DNA from 2 places in the Mesorhizobium subarcticum genome. Region 2 is predicted to be linked to the other one. Evidence: riboswitches for the same ligand, from Rfam matches in the RefSeq annotation. Region 2 holds a riboswitch; the other holds the start of a gene.
The links. Region 2 has a riboswitch for cobalamin ahead of ACZYHG_RS04320 (aromatic ring-hydroxylating oxygenase subunit alpha). Riboswitches for the same ligand answer to the same signal wherever they lie in the genome.

Region 1 (4,520 bases), 3.1 Mb from region 2:
TTCCACCCGCCGAAAGCGGTCAGGCCGGGATCGGTGTAGTGAAAATTCTCCAGGTCCCAGGTGAAATGGTAGCTCGCCATGGCCAGCAGTGCGATGCCGCGCACGATGTCGATGGCGACGATGCGCCTGGATGGCTCCGGAACGGGTGGGGTCGGCGTATGGATGGTCATGGTCTCGCGATCTGATTCAGCCCTGCCTGAGGACTATCACGGTTGGGCGGGACAGAAGAAGGCCGGGGCATCGGATCAAACGACACTTTGGGCCAGAGCCGGGAAGCCTTTGACCGGTTTCGCTTTTTGCCGGTTACGCGTCGGTTTCCTCTTAATCGCCGGGGAATGGCCACGGCAGATTTGACCGGTGATTCTGCTTTGGGGAAGCAATGTCCACCCATGTGCGCCATCCGATCTGGCTCCCGGCCCTCAAGGCCGCGGATGCGCGCACCTTCGCCTCGCTCTACGCGGTCGAATCCTTTGCCCGCGCCACGGTGTCGAGCGTCATCCCGATTCAGGCCTACGAAATCCTCCACAACGAGCAGATCGTCTCGATCCTCTACACGGTTGTGGCGATGATGGGCCTGTCGGTGACCTTGTTCATGCCGATGCTGATCCGCCGTTTCGCCCGGCGTTGGGTCTATACGGCAGGCGCCTGCCTGCTCGCCATCGGCTCGCTGTTCTTCGTCACCCACACGCTTGCCGGGCAAATCGCCGGCATGCTGTGCCGTGTCATGGGCGCCAGCGCGCTCTCGATCACGCTCAACCTCTACATCATGGATCACATCCGCAAGACCGACTTCATGCAGGCCGAATCGCTGCGCATGGCGTGGTCGATGTTTGCCTGGACCGGGGGGCCGACGCTCGGCATTTTTCTCTACGCGCATTTCGGCATCTATGCCGCGCATGGCGCGGTGGCCGTGTTTGCGATGGCTTTGCTGGCGCTGTTCTGGTTCTATAGGCTGAGCGACAACCAGTCGATCCAGCCTGGCAAGACACGACCGGCCAATCCGCTCGCCAATATCGGCCGTTTCGTCGCACAGCCGAGGCTGAGGCTGGCGTGGCTGATCGCCTTCGGCCGCTCCTGTTTCTGGTCGACGTTCTTCGTCTATGGGCCGCTGTTCATGGTCATCACCGGGCAGGGCGCTATTGTCGGCGGCCTCTTGGTCTCGGCCGGCAACGCACTGTTGTTCATGGCCATCTTCTGGGGCAAGGCCGGAAAACGGTTTGGCGGCCGGCGCACCATGACCTTTGCCTATTTCGCCATGTCGGCCATGCTGCTGGCCGCGGGCACGGTGGGAGCGACTGCGCCGTTGTTGACCGGGGCTTTCCTGCTTGGTGGCGCGTTCTTTACCATCGCGCTGGACGCATTGGGTTCGACCGCCTTCATGCGCTCGGTGCGCTCCTATGAGCGGGCGCAGATGGCGGCGGTCTACCGCACCTATCTCGATTTTTCCGAGCTGACGCCGCCGCTGGTCTATTCCGTCGTGCTGATCTTCTTCGGGCTGGGCTCGGTGTTCATCACGCTCAGCCTGCTCGCGGCGGTGTGCGGCTTCGTGACGTGGCGCTATCTGCCGAAGTCCCTGTGAGGATCAGGCAGAAAGCGCTGCGTGCCGCTCACGCACCCAGTTGTGGAAGCGGTGCAACTCATACTCCTCGGGCATCAGCACGCCGGCTTCGTGGCGCATCGAGCGCAGGCCCCTCTGGTTGACCTCGCAGATACCGGCATCCTCTTCCAGCACCTGCGTGCCGAAGGCGACGATGTTGTCGATGTCGGTTGCCGGGTCGCTGAGCGCCTCGGGCGTGAACAGCCATTCGGCGACAAGCTCCGTCTGTTCGGGACCGAGCGGCACCAGCCGCACGGTCCTGACATAATCGACATGACCGACAATGAACATCGAGGGCAGGCTGGTGGCGTAGGTCTGGCCGGCGGCACGTTCGGCTGGTGTCAGCCCCGGGAAAACCGGTCCATGGGCCTGGCCATCGCGCGACCAGGTCTCGGCGCCGGTGCGCAGGCCGCCGGAAAACTCCGGCGCGTCATTGTCGGCATGGCGCACCCATTCAGGATCATCATGCCGGCTCATCAGGCCGCGGCCATAGATCGGCACCAGCCGCGAAAGGTCCTTGTGGACGCCCGGGCAATGCAGGCACTCGTTGAAGTTTTCCCAAAAAATCTTCCAGTTGCAGTTCATCACCTTGCGCAGCACATGGCCTGAGACCAGCGCTTCCAGCGGCCAGTTGCCGAGATTGCCGGAGGCAGGGTCGAAGGATGCCTGCGCGGAGCCTGCCGCGTCTTCCTGCAAATTGATGAAGACGAAGCCCCGCCACACCGAAAGGGCGACGCGATAGAGCGGATGGTCGGCCTTGTCGAAACCATCAGGCAGCGATTTCGACGGTACGCGCACGAGGTCGCCGCGCAGCGAATAGGACCAGGCATGGTAGGGGCAGGTGATCAATCGTGCCTTCAGGCGGCCTTCGCTCTCCTGGCACAGCTGCGAGCCGCGATGCCGGCAGGTGTTGTGGAAGGCGCGCAGCTCGCCAGTGTCATCGCGCAGCACGACGATGTCCTGCGTGCCGATGCGGAATCGGCGGAAGGCCAGCGGCTGGGCGAGATCGGCCTCGCGACAGACCAGCAGCCAGTTTTTGTACCAGATGGCATCGAGGTCGCGCTGATAGGCCGCTGCATCCCAATATGCCGAGGAAGGCAGCGTCGCTTCGGCCCGGGTCAGGCCGTTATAGGGATCGCGCTCGCTGGCATTGGGCTGCATGGCTGGCTTCCTGTGAAGAGGCCAGCCGACACCCGGCCATGACAATTGTCAATTGTCGCGCCGATGATCCCTCTGGCATGGCGCAATCGCGCTGATTGCCGGCGGAATTTGGTTTGCCGCGTGTCGTGATTTTCCCTATAGTCACACAGTCGTCGGTTCCGTTTTGGAGCCAAGAGGGAATGCGGTGCGGGCTGAATTGTTGCCCAATGCCGTGGCTGCCCCCGCAACTGTGTGCGGTAGTCCTCTCCATATGCCACTGAAGATTCGTCTTCGGGAAGGTGGAGAAGGGCGCTGATCCGCGAGCCAGGAGACCTGCCGACGACGGCAAAACTGACAGGCCCTCGGGTGGAGGGCGAAAGGACAAGATATGACTACTGCTTCGGTCTCCCTCGGCGCCTCCGTCTCCTCGCAGTCGCGCTTCATGCAGCTGGCGCTCGCCGCGCTGCTCGGCACGTTCATCATCGGGTTTGTCGGCTTCTCGCATATCGATGCGGTCCACAATGCCGGTCATGACAACCGCCATTCGATGGCGTTTCCCTGCCACTGACGAGGATCGGACATCATGAATCTGTTTCGCAACGTCGTGTTCATCGCGGCGATCGCAGGGCTCGTGGCCGGGGTTGTTCTCGCCTGCATGCAGGCCTTCGCAACCGACCCTCTCATCCTCCAGGCCGAAGTTTACGAAAAGGCCGGCGCCGGCCATCAGCACGACCATGCCGCGGCACCGGCCGAGAACGCGGCTGGCACCAATGCCGCCAGCAGCACCGCGCCCGCCGCAAACACCATGAGCATGGCGCCAGCCGCCGCGACTGCGCCCGAACATGAGGATGAGGGCTGGGAGCCTGCCGACGGCTTCGAGCGTCACGCATACAGTGCGGTTTTCAATGTCGCCACCGGCATCGGCTTTGCGCTGATCCTGGTTGCGGTTTCCGAATTTGCTGGCGGCATCGGCAATTGGCGCCAGGGCGTGTTCTGGGGGTTGGCTGGTTTCGCCGTGTTCACGCTGGCGCCCGGTCTTGGGCTGCAGCCCGAACTGCCGGCGATGCCTGCGGCCGATCTCTTGCCGCGCCAGATCTGGTGGACGGCAACGGCAGCGGCGACAGCGATCGGTCTCGCTTTGATTGCTTTCCGCAGATCGCTGCCGCTGGTGATCCTGGCAGTGGCGTTGATCATCGCACCGCACATCGTCGGCGCACCACAGCCCGACAGCTTCGAAACGCCGATCCCGGAAGGCCTGCACCACCAGTTCGTGGTGGCGGTGACATTGACCAATCTGGTTTTCTGGCTGGTGCTCGGCGCTGTCGTCGGCGTGGTGCGTGGACGCTTCACCGGCACCGCGAGCAGCCTGCGCGACAGCTTTGCCTGATCGCGGCAAGCTGACCTTCATCATCGGTGGCGCGCGCTCCGGAAAGAGCGCGCACGCCGAAATTCTTGTGACGGCCTCGCGCTCACCATGGGCCTATATAGCCACAGCGCAAGCCTATGACGACGAGATGCGCGAGCGCATCGCACTGCATCGCTCGCGGCGCGGCGAGGGCTGGATAACCGTCGACGCACCGCTCGATCTCGCCGGCGCGCTCGAGGCCTTGCCCGACAACCAGCCGGTGCTTGTCGACTGCCTGACGCTGTGGCTGACCAATCACATGCTGGCCGATCACGATCTTGAGCTCGAATGCCGGCGGCTGACGAACGTGCTGTCGCGGCCGCGCGGGCCGTGGTTCGTGGTGTCGAATGAAGTCGGCCAAGGCATCGTGCCCGACAA
Region 2 (4,520 bases):
TCCAGCATGCCACGCACGGCACGCATGAAAGGATCGGGGCCGCAGCAAAAGATTTCACGTTCGCGGAAATCGGGCGCGAGCAGCGGCAGCCGGATGGCGTCGATGCGGCCCATATGGCCGTACCAGCCCTCGCGGCTCGACCGCTCCTCGATCATGAAGCCGAGCGACAGGCCCGGCATATGGCCGCCGAGCAGTTCGAGCTCCTTGCGGAAGATGATCTCTTCGGCGCGCCGTGCGCAATTGACGAAGCCGACATCGGTCCATGGCGCGCAGTCGTTCAGCCAGCGCAGCATCGACATCATCGGCGTCACGCCCGAACCGGCCGAGATGAACAGATATTTGGCCGCCGGATGGCTGTGCAGCGAGAAGTCGCCACTCGGTCCATAGGCTTTGACGTGCGAGCCGGGCTTCAGATGGTCGAACATCCAGCGTGTGCCGATGCTGCCTGCCTGCGCCTTCACCGTCACCGCGATGGAGAACGGCCGTGACGGCGACGACGACAGCGTATAGGTGCGCATCAGCGGCCCGTCTGGCGCCGGCAGCTCCAGCGTCACGAACTGGCCCGGCTTGTAGCGGAACCAGGTCTGGTTGTCGGAGCGAAAGGTGAAGGTCTTCACGTCAGGCGCCTCGTCGCTGACGCCGATCACTTCCAGCACCTGGAGCCTGTCGTTCCAGGGCGCCATCTGATCGAGATGGCGATAAAGGCCAAGGTCAGTCATCGCGTTCATTCCTTAACCTCTCAAGCCACGCTGCGCAGCGCCGGCCGGCCGCCTTCGGCAAGGCGCGGACCGATGAAGCGCGCGTACCAGTCGACGAACTGGATCACGCCGCCCTCATGCAGCTCCGAATAGGGGCCGGGTTCATAGGCCGGCGACAGGATGCCAAAGGCGTTTTCCTCGACGATGCGGCGGTCCTGGTCGTTTGTCTCGGTCCAGACATGGATGAGCTCGGCGAGATCGTAGTCGACGCCCTCGACCGCATCCTTGTGCACCAGCCATTTGGTTGTCACCGCGGTTTCCGTGGCGCTGATCGGCAGCACGCGGAAAGTAACGGCATGGTCGATGAGGATGTGGTTCCACGTCGTCGGGTAGTGATAGTGCATCAAGGTGCCGATGCGGTCGGCCGAGACGCTGTCGGACAGGTTCTTCTTCACCGCGCGCTTGCCGGTCATCGTGTAACTGACCGCATCGCGCAGCAGCGGTGCGCGCGTGGCGCGGTATTGTCCGGCCGGATCGATGCGGAACTTGCTCGGCAGGCTGGCGGCCTCGCATTTCGCCCAGTGCGCCAGCATTTCGGGATCGCTGTCGGCGCCTTGCACGCCGGTCACGGTCGGTGCTTCCGGGAAGGTCTTGCAGAGTTCCGGGTGGTTACCGGCGCAATGGTAGCATTCGCGGTTGTTTTCCCAGACGAGTTTCCAGTTGCCCTTCTCGACAATGGTGCTCTCGAAGGCGACCTTCGCCTCGCCCAGCCGGTGTGGCTTGAGATAGGGTTCGATCATCGCCCGCATCGGTGCGAAGTCGGCCGGCTCCTTTGCCAAACAGATGAAGATGTAGCCGGCGACACTTTCGCAGGCGACCGGCTTCAGGCTGAACTGGCTCTTGTCGAAACCGTCGGCCATCTGGCGGGCGAACAGCAGGCGGCCGTCCAGCTCATAGGTCCACTGGTGATAGGGGCAGACCAGTTTGGCGGCGGTGCCCTTGTCGGTGTTGCAGACACGGCTGCCGCGATGGCGGCAGGAATTGTGGAAAGCGTTGATCTTGCCCTGCTGGTCGCGCACCAGCACGACCGGATAGTCGCCGATCTGCACGGTGATGAAGCTGCCGGGCTTCGGCAGTTCGCAATCATGGCCGATGAACAGCCAGTCGCGATACCAGATCAGCTCCATGTCCAGCTTGAAGTAGTCCGGGTCGGTGTAGAAGGGTTGTTCGAGCGAGAACCCGTCCCTGCGGCTGTTCAAGAGCCTCAGCATGTCGTTGCGAGCATCCATGTCCTGTCCTCATACTTCAAGGACTGAACTGGTGGTGACGGAGGAAGGACCGGACGCAGGCCGGCGGAAGCCGGGCATGCACCATCCGCCTCTTGACCGCCCACCGCGATCAGTCGAGTTCAAATATCTCGGGCTGGTTTCCGGGCTCTGGAGTGTCCTTGCGGACGGTCGCGACACCTTCCCAGGCTTTCGCCCAGTGGTCTCCCGTTGCGACTTGAACTCCACCACCGTTGCGGGGGCAGCGCCGGACTTTGACCGGCTTCCCAATTCTCCGCCCCGTCGTCACGAAGCGGCACCTGAGATGCCATGATCTAACCACGGCAACGATCGCGACATCGGCATGAAAGCGACATCGTATCCATGCGGCGCGACACGCCGGACGAAACGCTCCGGCCAGCGATTGAACAGCTGAGATCCGGTCTGGCTAGCAATCTGTGCCGTTTCGAATCGTCTCTTTTTCGGCTCCTGGCGCGGGGAAAACAGGCCAACGGTATCGAAAAGTGACTATTAGCAACTTCTAAAATCGAACCGAACGGTTCGTTTCTGTTGACAATGCGTGCAGGACGGTGTGAACGCTGACGCCCGGATACACTCGGTGAGTGGGTCGGCATGTTTATTTAAGTAATTGTATTAAATACACAAAAAAAGATGATCGGCATGCTTATTAAAATTACAAGATGTAAAATCATGGCCCAGACGGAACAACTTCGTGATTGGAATCCGGCAGACGGCTCACCCACATCGGGGCTGTCCGAACGACGCGATTTCATCCCAAGACACGCCGCTAGACGGACAGCAAAAATACTGGAGTACTTAAAATGAAAAAGATCATTCTCACTGCCGCCGCCCTTCTGGCGATTTCCGGCAGCGCCTTCGCTGGTAGCGACCACTACGGCTCGAATGCCCCTGCAGCCACTGCTGCTGTCGACAGCTCGTACACCGCTTCGGTCAAGAAGTCGGAACCGGCTGCTCAGACGCCTGCCACGGGTGCCGACCGCAACCTCTTCGGCCACTAACAGCCGATCCTCCGGAGCGGTGGGCTTGCCTGCCGCTCTGTTGAAACTTGAAATTCAGGAGACTTGAAATGAAGAAGATCATTCTTGCTGCCGCCGCTGTTCTGGCCATTTCCGGCAGCGCTTTCGCCGGCAGCGACAACTACAACGCCAATAGCGCCAACCCGCCTGCTGCGACTTCGGTTGACAACTCGCGTACGGGTTCGATCCGCGAAAACGGCTCGCCCGTCTACAAGCTGCTCAACTCGTCGGGCGACGTGCAGAAGTCGGCGCCCCAGGGCAGCGACCGGAACCTCTTCGGCCACTAACAGCCAAAGTCGATCCAAAAAAGAGCGGCGGGCCTGGCCCGCCGCTCTTTTTTGTGCCTTGATCCAGCGGGCCTGGCCGCTTCAGGCTGCCTTTGCTTCCGGTTTCTGGAGCGCGAAGGAATGTCCGTCCGCATCGAAGATGTGCAGGTCTTCGCCATTGGCACTGAGCCGCAATGTCGAGCCGCGCTTGACCTCGACATTGCCCGGCAGCTTGGTCACCAGTGGCAGGTCGGCGCGGCCAATGTCGACATAGACCAGCTGTACCTCACCGAGTTGCTCGACATAATCGACCGTTCCTTCGAACAGATACTCCGTGCCGATGGCGACAATCAGGTCTTCCGGCCGCACGCCGAAGCTCACGGCCGCACCCTTCGCCGAGGCGGGCGTGGTAATCGTCACCGTGGCCTTGCGCCCGCCGACATGGCTGACCACGGTCGGCGTGCCGGTCTGTTCGATGGTCGCCGGCAGGATGTTCATGGCCGGCGAGCCAATGAACTGGGCGACGAACAGATTGCCGGGCTTCTTGTAGAGATCCATCGGCGTGCCAACCTGCTCGATATGGCCGTCCTTGAGCACGACGATGCGGTCTGCCAGCGTCATCGCCTCGACCTGGTCGTGGGTGACGTAGATCATGGTCGTGGCCGGCATCGATTCCTTGAGCTTGGCGATCTCGATGCGGGTAGCGACGCGCAGTGCGGCGTCAAGGTTCGACAGCGGTTCATCGAACAGGAACACCTTTGGGTTGCGCACGATGGCGCGGCCGATGGCGACGCGCTGGCGCTGGCCGCCCGACATCGCCTTGGGCAGCCGGTAGAGATATTTGGTCAGCTGCAGGATTTCGGCTGCCTGTTTCACGCGCCGGTCGATCTCGGCCTTGTTCTCCTTGCCGATCTTCATCGAGAACGCCATGTTGTCGTAGACGGTCATATGCGGATAGAGCGCATAGGACTGGAACACCATGGCGATGCCGCGTTTCGACGGGGGCACGTCGTTGACCACCTCGCCATCGATCTTGAGCTCGCCTGAAGTGATTTCCTCGAGGCCGGCGATCGATCGCAGCAAGGTCGACTTGCCGCAGCCCGACGGACCGACGAAGACGATGAACTCGCCCGATTTGATATCGAGGTCGATGCCGTGGAGAATGTTCAGATTGCCGTAGGACTTCTTCACTTGTCTCAAATTGACATCGGCCATTGGTTTCCTCCCAGTGAT

Region 1: another riboswitch for cobalamin. It lies ahead of ACZYHG_RS19925 (CbtB domain-containing protein); the one in region 2 lies ahead of ACZYHG_RS04320 (aromatic ring-hydroxylating oxygenase subunit alpha).

Annotation. Positions count from the first base shown of each region.
Region 1 is NZ_CM144237.1:4,078,065-4,082,584, forward strand. It holds gene ACZYHG_RS19910 (acetyltransferase domain-containing protein) at 1-170, opposite strand, end outside; gene ACZYHG_RS19915 (MFS transporter) at 380-1,579, shown strand; gene ACZYHG_RS19920 (aromatic ring-hydroxylating oxygenase subunit alpha) at 1,583-2,758, opposite strand; cobalamin riboswitch at 2,895-3,092, shown strand; gene ACZYHG_RS19925 (CbtB domain-containing protein) at 3,126-3,305, shown strand; gene ACZYHG_RS19930 (CbtA family protein) at 3,321-4,124, shown strand; gene cobU (bifunctional adenosylcobinamide kinase/adenosylcobinamide-phosphate guanylyltransferase) at 4,117-4,520, shown strand, end outside.
Region 2 is NZ_CM144237.1:940,612-945,131, reverse strand. It holds gene ACZYHG_RS04325 (FAD-binding oxidoreductase) at 1-719, opposite strand, end outside; gene ACZYHG_RS04320 (aromatic ring-hydroxylating oxygenase subunit alpha) at 740-1,987, opposite strand; cobalamin riboswitch at 2,102-2,302, opposite strand; gene ACZYHG_RS04315 (DUF680 domain-containing protein) at 2,806-3,003, shown strand; gene ACZYHG_RS04310 (DUF680 domain-containing protein) at 3,072-3,308, shown strand; gene ACZYHG_RS04305 (ABC transporter ATP-binding protein) at 3,390-4,502, opposite strand.